One region of the Tindallia californiensis genome, then DNA from elsewhere that is predicted to be linked to it. Evidence: riboswitches for the same ligand, from Rfam matches in the RefSeq annotation. Region 1 holds a riboswitch; the other holds the start of a gene.

The links. A riboswitch is a leader RNA that binds a small molecule or an ion and turns the genes downstream of it on or off. The one in region 1 is predicted to bind S-adenosylmethionine.
Positions count from the first base shown of each region.
Region 2: it holds a riboswitch for S-adenosylmethionine, as region 1 does, so the genes downstream of both, BLV55_RS00185 (O-acetylhomoserine aminocarboxypropyltransferase/cysteine synthase family protein) here and metK (methionine adenosyltransferase) in region 1, are expected to answer to the same signal.

Region 1 covers NZ_FNPV01000003.1:216,111-223,994, forward strand. Annotated here, with positions in the region: gene BLV55_RS14565 (methyl-accepting chemotaxis protein) at 1-1,169, opposite strand, end outside; gene metK (methionine adenosyltransferase) at 1,413-2,603, opposite strand; SAM riboswitch class I at 2,694-2,798, opposite strand; gene BLV55_RS05060 (S-layer homology domain-containing protein) at 2,872-4,371, opposite strand; gene BLV55_RS05065 (AEC family transporter) at 4,453-5,388, opposite strand; gene BLV55_RS05070 (phospho-sugar mutase) at 5,555-7,285, opposite strand; gene BLV55_RS05075 (rod-binding protein) at 7,435-7,782, opposite strand; gene flgG (flagellar basal-body rod protein FlgG) at 7,820-7,884, opposite strand, start outside.
Region 2 covers NZ_FNPV01000001.1:27,887-35,770, forward strand. Annotated here, with positions in the region: gene BLV55_RS00160 (OsmC family protein) at 1-245, shown strand, start outside; gene BLV55_RS00165 (pyridoxal-phosphate-dependent aminotransferase family protein) at 281-1,348, shown strand; gene BLV55_RS00170 (D-2-hydroxyacid dehydrogenase) at 1,375-2,310, shown strand; gene BLV55_RS00175 (DUF1015 domain-containing protein) at 2,312-3,559, shown strand; gene metA (homoserine O-acetyltransferase MetA) at 3,583-4,497, opposite strand; gene BLV55_RS00185 (O-acetylhomoserine aminocarboxypropyltransferase/cysteine synthase family protein) at 4,515-5,795, opposite strand; SAM riboswitch class I at 5,870-5,970, opposite strand; gene BLV55_RS00190 (arsinothricin resistance N-acetyltransferase ArsN1 family A) at 6,151-6,675, shown strand; gene BLV55_RS00195 (glycerophosphodiester phosphodiesterase family protein) at 6,722-7,884, opposite strand, start outside.

The DNA.
Region 1 (7,884 bases):
TCTACCGTAGATGAAAGGCCATGAGCCATCTCACCAATCTCATCTTTACGTTGTTCGTATTGTTGTATTCCACCATCTTCCGTAATGGTGAAATCATAAGCAGCTATTTTCTGAATGGATTTCGCCATCACCTGCATCGGAGTGGTAATCGAACGAGAGCCAAAGAAAATAAGTAGTATGGCAATACCCACACTGACTACCGTCATTGTAATCATCGCTATCATTAATGTCCTAACACCCGCTAAGGCTTCTGCCTGGTCAATCTCCACGATCATTCCTAAGGGAGTATCACCGAGAAAAACCACGCCAAACCCACCTAAAACAGGGTTCCCTATATAGTCATCATAAACGCCTACTCCTGAAAACTCATCCACTCCCTCTTGAATCGGTCCTTTTAACTCCCGAACCGCAAAAGTGTCGATGGTCACCTGGAAAGCGGCATCTTGCCGATAATCTCCAAGAATGGTATCTGTATGCAACATTCCATCCTCGTCAATCAGATAAATATCTCCGGTTTCACCAACCAGGTAAATCCCCTCTTGAAGCATGTTTTGCAATGTATCTACTGGTATGTAGCCATTAACTGTCCCTATTACCGTCCCCGTACCACCCCTTCTCAAAGGAGTTGAAACCGTTATATAGTAATCGTCAATAATATCTGAATACTCAAACTCTGATATGTTCTGATCACCGGCCATGGCCGTTTGAAAATAGTTTCTCGGTGAGTAATCAGCACCTTCAATACGCTCCTTAAGGTCTCCGCTTCCATAAATACCTCGCCCTTCTGCATCGGTAATATAGATGCTTAAGAACCCATATTCTTCTGTCAGACCCGGAAGAAGGGCTTCTAATTCCTTGTAAGTTTCCTGCCATTCTTCACTTTGCGCTCCATAGATTTCCCATATCTCAGCCGCATTGTATACGTTTTCCATCCTCGAAAGAGTGGTGCCGTACATTGTTTTTTCACCCATATACTGATCAACCCTGCGTTCGGTCATTTCCTGGTAAAGTGCCACTTCCGAAAAAACGCTTTCTATCAGCTCATTTCTTGCCTGATGATAGCTGACAGCCGCAATAATAATCATCGGAATAAGGCCTGCAACCATAAAAATAGCAAAAATTTTATTGCGAATTTTCATATTTTGTAATAAACTCTTTTTTCCTGACATCCTCAACCCTCCAATAAAATTCTTTCTAATAATATCCGTCTTTTACTATGATGCATTAATACCCAGGACAATATCACTAAACCAAATACTTATTATTTTTTCTACTTTTACAAAATTTTTTATAAGCAACGACTACAAAATTTTTTATAAGCAATGACATTTTGTGTCTGATAAAAAAACCTCCGATTTCACCGAAGCTACTTCTTCCGGCAAATATCGAAGGAATTTTAATCATCATCACAACTAGGCTTTCGCTATATCTTCTCTTAGTCGTTCTGCCTTATCGGTTCTTTCCCAGGTTAAATCAAGATCTGTCCGACCCATATGGCCATAAGCCGCAATTTGTCGATAAATGGGTCTTCTGAGATCTAAGTCTCGGATAATCGCCGCCGGCCGCAAATCAAAATGGCGTCGAATAAGTTGAATAAGGGTTTCTTCTGGTACTTTTCCTGTTCCAAAAGTGTCCACCAAAATAGAAACTGGCTGAGCAACGCCAATGGCATAAGCAAGTCCCACCTCGCAACGGGATGCTAAGTCTGCCGCAACAATGTTTTTTGCCACATATCTGGCTGCGTAGGCAGCTGACCGATCTACTTTTGTTGGATCTTTACCTGAAAAAGCTCCACCGCCATGCCTTGAATAACCTCCATAAGTATCTACAATTATTTTTCTGCCCGTAAGCCCGGCGTCTCCTTGAGGGCCACCCACAACAAATCGTCCGGTGGGGTTAATGAGATATCGGGTATTTTCATCAATAAATTCCGTTGGCAACACCGGTCGTATTACGTATTCAATAAGGTCTTTTTCTATGGTTGCATGATCCACTTCCGAGCTATGTTGAGAGGAAATGACAATAGCGTCAATCCTTACGGGTACATCGCCTTCATATTCTACGGTTACTTGGGTTTTTCCATCCGGTCTCAAGTATTGAAGGGTTCCCTTTTTTCGAACCTCCGCCAGCTTTTTAGCCAGTTTATGAGCCAAAGAAATTGGCATGGGCATTAATTCCGATGTCTCTTTGCAAGCATATCCAAACATAATCCCCTGATCCCCGGCACCTGTTGACTCAAGACCGTTTTCTTCTTCGCCCCCACGCCTTTCCAGAGATTCATCCACCCCCATAGCAATATCGCTGGACTGTTCATCAATAGCGGTCAATACGGCACACGTATCACTGTCAAAGCCAAACTTAGCTCTTGTATAGCCAATTTCTTCTACTGTTTTTCTTGCTATTTTAGGAATATCCACATAGCAGTTTGTTGTTATTTCCCCCGCTACCATCACCATTCCCGTTGTAGCGATGGTTTCGCAAGCAACACGACCGTTAGGATCTTTTTCAAAGATCGCATCCAAAATAGCATCAGAGATTTGATCGCATATTTTATCCGGATGTCCTTCTGTTACTGATTCTGAAGTAAAAAAGCTTCTTTTCATTATTTTTCCTCCTCGTTGTATTCCTATTCACAAAAAAACCTCTTCAAATAGAAGAGGCTTCAAGCTCAATTAAAGCGATGGTTGTACCCTTCCTCATCTCTCAGAATCCTCATTCTGCAGGATTTAGCACCATACATCACTGACTATGGTTGCCGGATTTCATCGGGCCCGTCCCTCCATCACTCTTTATAAGGTATATGTGTTTATTGATATAGACATTAAATTACTACATAATTGTATCATTAGAATATTTTGTATGTCAAGTTATTTATTGATATTCTTTATCAATCACACCATCCAAAAGAATGGCTAATTCTCCTCTGGTAACCGCTCTATCAGGAAATAGATTCAATTTTTCCGAAGCTGGTATTATCTCTTTTTCAACAAGCTTGTTTACCGCCGGGACAGCCCATTCACTAACACTATCGGCATCCGCAAAATTTGGGTCTTCACTGGTGGTGGCTTCCAGTTCCAGCTCTAAAGCTTTTGTCACCATCACAAGTACCTGTTCCCTCGTTGCATGCTTCTTTGGTCTCACGGTTCCATCACCATATTCAGTCATAATACGGTGAGCGATTACTGTTTCCATCGGTTCCTGTGCCCACTCACTTACCTTTTCCCAGTCCTTTGGCAAGTGTGCTTCTTCCTCTTTTTGATTGTCCAAATCAAAGGCTTTTTCAAAAACAACCGCCAGTTCTTCCCTGGTCATTGGCCGGTCTGGTTCATAGCGACCACTTTGAGTACCGCTAATGATTCCAGCCTCACTCAGTCTTTCGACAGCTTCCTGCGAAGGATGATCCTTTAAGTCCATGAAGGAACTGGGGGATGCGGCTTCTTCCGGCATGGAGGATACCGCTTCTTCTGGCATGGATAAAGTGATCACCTGTTGCTCTGTTTCTTCTAATCGGCTAAAAACATCGATTTCTGCTAAAATAGCTGCTTTTACCGGTAATAAGTCAATGCTTCTGGCCCATCCCTGACTACCATTATCAACAGATTCCAACCGATACCAGTACAATCCGGCTTCCAACTTTTCATGACTGATCACCCTAAGCCTTGAGCCTTCCGGAGCCCACCCTGTATGATCAGCTCCAGGTGCTTCCAACAGCCATAAATCCTCTGGAACAGCCTCCACAAGGTCACCTGGCTGATAAAATAGCAGATGTCCATCACTAACCCTATCTGGATTTGGTATCCCAAATCCTCTGGGAGTTCTTTCACCAGCCGGTATCTGGCTCCAATCAATATCAGACACCGGTACATCATAACGTTCTCTGATCAGATCAAAAATACCATCTTGATAGGTATCGCCATTTTGATCTACCGGATTGTTTCGTGGCAGCCATCCATTATAACCCCAGAGAGCAAAATACCAGTTCTCTAGTACATCTGGATCTCTTTCTCCTACCGTAGCAATGTCATCAAAAAGCCACCGGTTCAACAAGACATCCGCCCCTACTTCCACATTATACCTTGCGTCATTTAATAAAGCTTCTTTATCCAAGCTACTATTATGTACTCTGTTAATCTGCATAACCCCCTGGTTCCCTGCATGAACAAAGGGCTGACCATTATGAAATTGCCTTTTCCCACTTTCTTTCCAAGCGATGGCCCGTAACAATACCGGAGGAATATTTTTTTGAAGTGCTACTTCGTTAATAATTTCATTAATCTCATCTCGGCAAGGCTGATCATCTGCTGCCACAGAAATAATGGCTGATTGAATAAAGAGTAACAAGCTAATGATCACCAGTAGTTTTTTTCCCATTCCTTTAATCACTCCTTTTCTTATTCTTTCTGTTCTTATCAATAATCAATTTTTCTGTTCACTAATGTTTGTTTTCTCCCCTTAAAGAAACATGGCCCATATCGGTATGGTAATCATCGAAAGCAGAGTGGTAATAAAAACAGCCTTGGAAGCTAAATAATCATCTGCATCGTATAGACTGGCAAAAGCACCTGTAACGGCACCTACAGGCATGGCAATAATGATCACTGGAATGCCCAGCATCATCCCTTCAAACCCTAGGAGTCGAAGAGGTATATAGGCCAGTAGTGGCATAAGGAACAATCGGTTAAAAATTAGTAAGTATAAACTTTTATCTCCTGGAATGCTCTTAAGCGATACATCTCCTAAAAGTGCCCCAATAATGATCATCGCTAAGGGTGTCGTTGTATTTCCCAGCATGTCAACTGCCTGATGCAACGGCTTTGGAAGGGTGATGGAAAATATAAATAAACCAAAACCAATGATAAGGGCTATGATTCCCGGGCTCATTAATGCTTTTTTAATATTTCCTTTACGACTACCACTCCCTTTTGCATTTCTGGACATAATTGCAACTCCTAAGGTTAGCAGTATCAGATTGAAGGGCATGTTGTATAAAGCCGCAAAGAACACTCCTAGTTCTCCATAAATAACATTCACTACCGGAAAACCCATAAAGGTTACGTTGGAAAAAATTAAGGAGAATTGTATCACATCTTTTCTTTTTGGTTCTTCTTTGCTTAGTTTGGCATAAAGATAAGAAAAACTTATAATCCCTATGTAAGCAAGAATGGATATGATGACAATCTGAATACTGGAAGCTAATACTTCCGTATCAAAAGGAAATTGCATTGCTGTTACAATAAGTGCCGGAAGTGATACGTTCATTAAAAGGCGGCTTAAGCCTTTTACCGTAGAAGGCTCTAACACCGATGTTTTTCGTGCAGCGTACCCAGCTAACATAATAAAAAATAACACCATAATCTGACTAGCAACCCTCAAAAATGCCTGATCCAAAATATCCCTCTTTTCCTAAGACCACACAAAAGCCTTCTGATTTAGTATCAGAAGGCTAAAGTTTTGTTTATTTTATCATTATTTTGCCTTTTTCTACCTATTGTAATAGGATTGTAATTGTTTTGAAAAGAAAATGACATATATCCAGCTATGGTTGGGATCATCCCTAAATCTTTGCGATCATTTTTTCAATATCGTCTACCCATCGCTGTAGCTTTTCATCTGTTTCCTGTATGCTTTTTCCCTTTGCAGCGGCATATATTTTGAGTTTAGGTTCTGTCCCACTAGGCCGCAAACACACCCATTCTTCTCGACTCATCATCAGTTTTATAACGTTCGAAGAGGGAAAGTCAGGCATTTTTTTATAATCTTCGATGGTTTGTATAGGATCTTTTCCAAGGTGATCAGGCGTTTTATTCCGAAAATAATTCATAATGCTTGTAATTTTTTCCATTCCTTCTTTTCCTTTTAAGGTGATGGATTTCAAGGTTTCCCGATAGGTTCCATACTCTTGGTATAGTTGAAGTAAGGCATCATAAAGCGTCTTGCCTTCTAATGCATATACGGCTGCCATTTCAGCAATCAGCAACGCCGCCACAATGGCATCCTTATCTCTGGCATAAGTCCCCACCAGGTATCCATAGGACTCTTCCCAACCCATTAGAAATGTTTTGTTCCCTCTTTCTTCATAATATTTAATCCGATCCCCAATATACTTAAACCCTGTCAAGGTGTTTTCAACATCCACGCCGTAGTTTTCAGCAATTTTTGCTCCCATCTCGCTAGTGACAATGGTTTTTACGATAAGTGGATTCAAGGGGAGTGATTCCAACTCTCGGCGACTCCTGAGAATATATTCCACCAGAAGGGCACCCGTTTGATTACCTGTCAATACCTGATATTTCCCTTCGTGGTCTTTAACCAAAGCACCTACCCGGTCACCATCAGGATCTGTCCCTATAATCAGATCCGCTTTTTCTTTTTCCGCCAATTGGATAGCCAGTGTAAAGGCTTCTTTTTCTTCTGGATTCGGCGATTTCACTGTAGAAAAATCCGGATCTGGCACGGATTGCTTTGGTTCTGTGATCACTTGCTTAAATCCTGCTCTTCTCAAAATTTCGGGCACAAGATAAGTTCCTGTACCATGCAGTGGTGTATAAACCACCTTAAAGCCGTCCGCCATCCGTTGGATCCCATCTTTTCTTAGACTTTGCCCTAAGACAGCATCCATATACTTCTTGTCCATTTCTTTCCCGAGGATTTCTTGTAATTCTTTTTCTATGGCTTCTTTTTGAGGCATTTGTTTGATCTGGCTCATTTCTTCTACCTGATTAATCGACTCCATAATCGCTTCCGCTGTTTCTGTTGCCACCTGAGCACCATCTTCCCAGTAAACCTTAAACCCGTTATATTCTGGCGGATTGTGGCTGGCTGTAACCACAATCCCAGCAATGGCTTCCAGTTCCCTCAAAGCAAAAGACAGCTCCGGCGTTGGTCTTAAATCATCAAAAATATAGGTTTTGATATGATTTCCCGCCAAAACAGATGCCGCTTCCAAAGTGAACTCCCGGGAAAAATGACGACAGTCATGAGCTATTACCACACCTCTCGCAGCCGCTGTATCGCCGTGAGACTTTATGTAATCAGCCAGCCCTTGCGTTGCCTTTCGAATGGTATAAATATTCATCCGGTTAGTGCCGGCGCCAATAACTCCTCTGAGACCACCTGTACCAAAAGCAAGATCCTGAAAAAAGCGATCTTCAATTTCTTTTTCATTCCCCTCAATAGCAATCAATTCTTCTTGTGTTTTTTTGTCAAAGTAAGGATCATTTTTCCATCTTTCGTACTTTTCTATGATATTTTTATCCACTATGATCACTCCTTTTTTTTCAATCATTGCTTATTTCTCTTGTTGCCGTTTGGCCTATATCCTTATTATACCATTGTATCAGGCTGATTAACCCAAAAAGATGCTTCACCTCTACGGTAATTAAGAATGAACAATAAAAAAGTCAGCTGTTGGAACACAGCCGACTTTTTTCCAAATTATATTTCCACAGATTCTTCCTGCTCTTTCACAGGTTCAACATGGCGAGAAAGTTGCTGATACATCTGTTGTGCCAGTCCTACCCCCTGCCCTTTAGCCATGTTTTTTGCCAGTTCTTCGTCATGAAGATCTTCAAATATTTCACGGGCATGACTTTTTTCTATCAACGAGTTATCCGGAACCGTATCACGCATCTGTCGAATCATCATATGTAGAAAGATAGACTCAAACTCCCGGCATGCCGCCATGAGCCTTTCTTTTTCCTTAGAATCCATATCTTTTGCCGAACTGACGGATGGTTGACTATTTTGATATTGAACACGCATCATCGTTTCGTTAATCGTCATTTTACTCACCTTCACTTTCCATCAGCCTTTATCTTATCTATCTTTTTACGTTATTTGCCAAACTCATCATTTCATCAGAGGTCTGAATGGCTTTAGAGTTTG
Region 2 (7,884 bases), on a different contig from region 1:
TGGTTTCAATTCTAAAAAAGATGCGTGTAGATTTTGAAGGCTTTCGAATGGAAGTGACTGCTAATTTAACAGAAGAACATCCCAAAATATATGATAAAATGTTAGTCACCTACTATTTCAAAGGAAAAAATCTTCCGATGGATAAACTGGAAAAAGCTGTTCAACTTTCCGAAGAAAAATATTGTGGTGTTTCGGCAATGTTGAAAAAAGCTGGACTAATTGAATATAAGATTATTATTGAATAAAGAAAACATTTATTGATAAAACAGGAGGGAATCTTATGCATACAAAATTATTTATTCCCGGACCGGTGGATGTTGCACCGGATGTGCTGGAAAAAATGGGAACTCCCATGATTGGCCACCGAACCAAGGCTGCCAGCAATTTACAGCGAAGTATTTCTGAAAAAATGCAGAAGGTGATGTTTACAAATAGACCGATTCTACTATCCACTTCTTCCGGCACCGGTTTAATGGAAGGCTCCATTCGATCCTGTACCAGAAAGCGGGCAGCGGTTTTCTCAGTAGGTGCCTTTGGCAAACGCTGGCATGAAATTGCAGAAGCCAACGGTGTCCCCGCAGACCTGTTTGAATCAGAAACAGGAGCACCTACAACGCCGGAAATGGTAGAAGATGCCTTGGCTACTGGCAAGTATGATTTGGTTACGATAACCCATAACGAAACTTCGACTGGTATAATGAACCCGGTGGAAGCCATCGCGGAAGTCATTAAGAAATATCCTGATGTGGTTTTCGCCTTGGATACAGTAAGCTCAATGGCTGGCACCAAGATTGAAGTGGATCGGTTAGGTGTGGATCTTTGCATTACTTCCACCCAGAAAGCCCTTGGCCTTCCGCCAGGACTGGCTATTTGCTCTATCTCAGAAAAAGCAATTGAAGCAGCCAGGCAGGTTCCTAATAGAGGGTATTATCTCGATCTCCTGACACTTTACGAATATATTCAAAAGAAAGACCATCAATATCCATCCACTCCCTCTTTATCTCATATGTTTGCTCTGAATTATCAGCTAGATCGTATTTTGGAAGAAGGATTGGAAAACCGCTTTCAACGTCATCTGAAGATGGCACAATACACTCGCCGTTGGGCCAAGGAACAGTTTGAATTGTTCCCAAAGGAAGCTTATGCTTCCAATACCCTGACCACTGTCAAGAATACAAAAGGACTCAGCGTGGCTGATTTGAATAAAAAGTTAGGGAAACGAGGTTACTCCATTTCCAATGGCTATGGGTCTTTAAAGGAAAAAACGTTCCGAATAGCTCATATGGCCGATACTACATTAGAGGAGCTAAAGACACTCTTGAAAGAAATTGACGATATTATCAAATAAAATCGACATGACCGGGAGGTAGTTTCATGAGTATGAAAGAGAAAATGAAAGTACTAATTGCTGACGATATTGCACCAAGTGCTGTAAAACTATTACAGGAAGCATGCTACGAAGTCGATACAAATACCTACAGTCCAGAAGAATTGAAAAAAAAGCTGGGTCACTATCATGTATTAATAGTGCGTTCCGCCACCAAAGTTCGTAAAGACCTGATTGATGCCGTTGAAGGTTCTAACTTAGAATTGATTGTTCGAGCAGGTGTCGGACTGGACAATATTGATGTAGGTTATGCTAAGTCGAAAGGCATTGAAGTGAAAAACACACCTAATTCCAGCATTGGATCAGTAGCAGAACTGGTGCTGGGCCATATGCTATCTCTGTCGCGAAACCTACATCGATCCAATGTCACCCTGCGTAAGGGGTCCTGGCCTAAAAAAGAATACAAAGGGACAGAATTATTTAACAGCACCTTAGGTATTATCGGCTACGGCAGGATTGGACGGGCAGTAGGCGATAAAGCCAAAGCCCTTGGCATGAAGGTTCAGTTTTATGAAATCTATGATGTGCAGAATGCTGATAAAGACATCAAACAAGTAGATATGGATATGTTGCTATCCACCTCTGATTTCATCACTTTACACGTACCCGCATTGCCTGGAAAATCTCCTATACTTGGAGAAGCAGAATTTCAAAAAATGAAAAAAGGTGTCTATATCATTAATTGTGCCAGAGGCGGCGTCCTCTCCGAGAAAGCACTCTTAAAAGCCATTGATGATGGCATTGTAGCTGGTGCAGGTCTTGATGTATTTGAAAAAGAACCGCCGGAATGTAAGGCGTTGCTTGAAAGTGAAAGAATTTCCCTATCACCACATATCGGCGCTAACACCTTTGAAGCTCAAGAACGAATCGGTAATGAACTGGTTGAAATTCTTCTGGATTTATGCGAAAGGAGACATTCATAAAATGGAAATAAGACCTTTTAAGGCACTTCGTCCAGCTCCCAACTTAGCATCTAAAGTAGCATGCTTGCCCTATGATGTCATGAACACGGAAGAAGCAGCTAAAATGACAGAAGGAAACCCTTACAGTTTTTTACATGTTATCCGATCAGAAATTGATCTACCACAAGTATCCAACCAGTACGATCAACAGGTTTATGAAAAAGCACAGAAAAACCTTCATAACATGGTTAAAAACCAGATACTGATTCAAGATCAAACACCATCTTTTTACTTATATCGACAATGCATGAACGGACGCCAGCAGCTAGGAATTGTTGCCTGCCATTCGATTGATGATTATGAAAATGGTTTGATAAAAAAACATGAATTTACACGTCCAGAGAAAGAAAACGATCGAATCCGTCATTTCGACCAATGTGATGCCCACACAGAACCGGTTTTCTTAACGTATCGGAGTGAAGCGAACTTTACCGGGCTGATCCGGCAATACGCTGCAGAACATGAACCGGTGTATGATTTTGCTACAGAGGATGAAATTCAGCATACACTGTGGATTGTCAGTAATAGCGAATGGGTTCAAAAGATAGCTGATACTTTCCAAAAGAACGTTGAAGTCCTTTACATTGCCGACGGTCATCACCGTACTGCTTCTGCCGCTAAGATTGGTTTTAAGCGACGTAAAGAGAATCCTGATCTTGATACCAATGACGAAAGTCAGTTTCTGATGGCCGTTTCTTTTCCGCAGGAAGACCTGTACTGCATGGAATACAATCGAGTAGTGAAGGATTTAAATGGCATGTCGGTGGATGAGCTACTAGCTAGAGTCTCACAGCATTTTGAATGCGAACCAGTGAATAAGCCCTACCAGCCAAAAGAAAAACATGAGTTTGGCATGCTGTTGAATAACCATTGGTACCGTCTAGTTGCAAAATCTCACACTTTTTCAGAAAACGATGTGATTCAGCAACTTGATGTTTCTATTTTACAAAATTATTTACTTCAGCCTATTTTGGGAATAATGGATCCCCGAACAGATAAGCGCATCGACTTTGTAGGCGGTATCCGAGGAATTGAAGAGTTGGAGCGAAGAGTTCAAAACGATATGAAGCTTGCTTTTTCCATGTTTCCCACCACCATCGAAGATCTATTGCAAGTAGCGGACGAAGATAAGATTATGCCTCCGAAATCCACTTGGTTTGAACCAAAGCTAAGGAGCGGAATTTTTCTACATCCATTTAAGGAGTATTAGGAAAGGAGCCATTTGGCTCCTTTCTAAATTCGACTGATATCATAAGGTGTTTCTTGGTATACAAAGTAGTTGAGCCAGTTGGAGAACAGTAAATTGGAATGTGCTCGCCAGGTAACAACCGGCTCTTTGGATGGATCATCGTAGGGGTAATAATTACGAGGAACTTCAATCTCCAGACCAGCTTTCACATCTCTGTCATATTCAGCTTTCAACGTCAATGGATCATACTCAGAATGACCAGTAACAAAAATGCTTTTACCATTAGCAGTAGAAGCAATATAAACCCCAGCTTCTTCTGATTCACAAAGGACTTCCAGCTCTTCTACCAAATCAATATCTTCCCTTCTCACTTCCGTATGTCGGGAATGCGGGGCCCATACAATATCATCAAATCCTTTTACCAGCCGATGATTCGACGTAAGAACTTTATGATTAAAGACACCGAATATTTTTTTTTCTACTGGATGTTTCGGTACTCCAAAATAGTGATACATAGCTGCCTGAGCTGCCCAACAAATAAAAATGGTGGAAAAAACATGGGTCCGTTTCCATTCCAAAATATTCTTCAACTCTTCCCAATAATAAACCTCATCAAATTCAAGTTTTTCAACAGGTGCCCCTGTTACAATCATACCATCAAACTTTTCATCCTTTATCTGTGAAAAAGTTTTATAAAAAGTTTGTAAATGCTCTTGAGCAGTATTTCTTGATTCATGGGTTTCCGGATGTAGAAGCGTTACATCAACCTGAAGTGGAGAATTTCCTAACAACCTCAGAAGCTGAGTTTCTGTCGTTATTTTAGTTGGCATTAGGTTAAGAATCAGAATTTTTAATGCCCTTATATCTTGAGAGTAAGCCCTGCTTTCTTTCATTATAAAAATATTTTCGTTGTTTAGTGTTTCAAAAGCCGGTAGATTATCTGGTATTTTTACTGGCATGATATTTACCTCCTTGTTCAGCTATTTAATGCTTGGTTCAGATCGTCGATAAGGTCTTCCGCATCTTCCAACCCTATGGAAACTCGAACCATGTCTGGACTGATGCCAGAATTCCGTTGCTGCTCTTCCGATAATTGAGCATGCGTGGTACTTGCTGGATGAATCACAAGAGATTTAGCGTCAGCTACATTTGCCAACAGAGAAAATATTTCTAATGAATCGATAAATTTTTTCCCTGCTTCTAGACCACCTTTGATCCCAAAGGTGAAAATGGATCCAACGCCTTTAGAAAAGTACTTTTGATAAAGATCGTTATAAGGACTGTCCTCTAGTTCTGGGTAGTTAACCCACGATACCTTAGGGTGTTTTTTGAGAAAAGAAATAATTTTTCTGGTATTCTCCACATGTCGCTCTAACCGTAAGGATAGAGTCTCAAGGCCCTGCAAAAACATAAAAGCATTAAAAGGACTTAAGGAAGCTCCAGTATCACGTAATAACTGAACTCTTGCTTTAACAATATACGCAGCCGATCCAAAAGTATCTGTATAGCAAATACCATGATAAGTAGGATCTGGCTCTGTCAAACCAGAAAATTTACCACTCTTTTCCCAGTCAAAGGTACCCCCATCCACAATAAGACCACCAATACTAGTTCCATGTCCCCCTATAAACTTAGTGGCAGAATGAACTACAATATCAGCCCCATGTTTTAATGGCTGAAATAGGTAAGGTGTCGCAAAGGTGTTGTCAATGATCACTGGTATTCCATGGCTATGAGCAATTTTAGCCACTGCTTCCAGATCAATGAGGTTTATATTAGGATTGCCTATACTTTCTAAAAAAACTGCTTTGGTTTTTTCATTGATGGCTTTTTCAAAGTTTTGAGGATCATCCGGTTGTACAAAAATAGTTTTTATCCCATATTTAGGTAGCTGTGCATCCAGCAATGTATAAGTTCCTCCGTACAGCGCGTTTGATGCTACAATTTCATCCCCTGCTTCAGCAATGTTCATAATGGCATAAGTCACTGCGGCGGCTCCTGAAGCCACTGCCAAAGCGGCTACTCCACCTTCAAGAGCCGCCATCCTTTTTTCAAAAACATCCGTTGTAGGATTCATAATTCGGGTATAAATATTACCAGCTTCTTCCAATGAAAATAGTTTAGCGGCATGTTCCACGTTGTCAAACACATAGGATGTCGTCTGATAAATTGGTACGGCTCTGGAACCCGTTGTCGGATCTGCTTCCTGCCCTGCATGGATTTGTAATGTGTCGAATTTTCTGGTTTTTTCTTTCATTTTTATCGCTCCTTTTTTTTGAGAATAAGAAGAACCTCTTTCGCAGGTGCAAAAGAGGTTAGATTGTTTCGAGTCTCTCATCTCTTAGGTGTTCACCTACAGGATTTGGCACCGTGCATTATATGCCGGTTGCCGGGCTTCATCGGGCCAGTCCCTCCGCCACTCTTTATAAGAGTAAGTTATTTAATTGATAGATATATTATCATCCTTTTAACGACTTGTCAACAGTACTTCCTCTCATTGAAACATTTGATCGCATCTATTTTATGTATTTTAGGAATATTTTTGATATGATTAATTTTTATGTTATACTTCATTATTATAATTCTTTTGATTCTGTCTGGAGGTAATTTAATTGTCTAATGAAAAAAGTGACTACACAATTAGACTTGCACAAAAAAAGGATTTACCAGCTATTACATTTATTTATAATCAAGGTATTTCGACTCGTTATGCAACTTTAGAATCGGAATATAAAAATTTAGATGAAATGAAAGAGTGGTTTATGACAAGGAACCCTAGGTATTGTGTTATCGTTTTAGAGTATGATGGTGAGATATTAGGTTGGGCTTCGTTAAATCCATTTCATTATCGTACAGCTTATGATGGAGTTGCCGATTTTTCAATCTATATTTCTGAAAACCATCGAGGAAAGGGTCTAGGCAAAGTATTGATGAAATATTTAGAAGATCTAGCAAGGGAAAATAAATTTTATAAACTCGTTTTGTTCACGCCAAATCATAATGAATCCGCAAAAAAACTTTATATGAATAGAGGTTTTCGTATTGTTGGCATTTACTATCATCAAGGTAAAATTGATGACAAGTGGATAGATATTGCAATAATGGAGAAATTACTAGGCAATAATCCCTCCACATAATGTCAGTCCACCACTTAAGTGGGCTGTTTGTTTTTATCTAAAAATTTCAAGACGTATTTTCAACCGTATACCCAATAATATTCTGAACTCGTTCAACATAGTCTGTAATAATTCCATCAATATCGTACATTAATACTTCTCTAATGTCGTCTTCTTCATTCACTGTCCAAACCCATACTTCTCTTTCGTCTTTTTTAGCGTTACGAATGAATTCTCTATTCAACATGCTCTGGTCAATTGCATAATAGTCTACATCTAATTGAGAAATATCACCTAATGCATAATACAGAATTTGACCTAAGTATAAATCAGGGTTTTGTTTTCTTATCATCTGTAATAACTCATAATCAAAAGATTGAACGTACACGCTATTCGCCATATTGGACCTTTCAATGGATTTCACTACTTCTTCGGCTAGAATCTCTATTGGTCCATAGGCTTTGACATCAATAATAACTTTTGCCTTCCCTTTGATTTCTGCAAGCACTTCATCTAAGGATACAACCGTTTCACCTTTAAAGTCTTCCGAAAAGCTGCTTCCAATATCAAGTTGTGACAACTCTTCATAAGTTAATTCAATAGGCCTTTCGGGAATGCCAGCTACTCGAGCCAAGCCCATATCGTGATTCAAGATGACTACGTGATCTTTGGATAGTTGCACATCAATCTCAATAAAATCCGAATGTTGTTCTAGTGCAGCACGAACCGCACTCATCGAATTCTCAGGTGCATTAATTGGATCACCTCTATGAGCTGCTATTTTAACATCTCTACCTAGATGAACAAAGTTTTCATTCAATGTATGTCCAATCATAAACGTTCCTAAAAGATTAAGCATTAAAATGGTCAATAATAAGGCCCTTCTTCTTTTAATTAAACGGGTAAAAAACCATTCTATTTTTTCTAATTTTTTGTTTCTAACTGTTTCAAATTCACCGGAGCTTTTCATCTTAGTTTTATTTCTCAAATAGTAAAATAACCTGGTTATGTATATGATGTTTATTGGCATGACAAGCATTGCCAGTATCATCCCAAGTAAACTATTAAAAGTAAGTATATAGGCTCCTAATAATCCTCCGGTTTTAATACCAATGTGAGAAGGTATAAAAGAAATAGCTGAGAAAATAATAAAACTTCCACCCACAATAATAATATTAAGAATTAGTAAGCTGGCTAAATGAATAATATTTCTACCTTCCGTCAATTTAG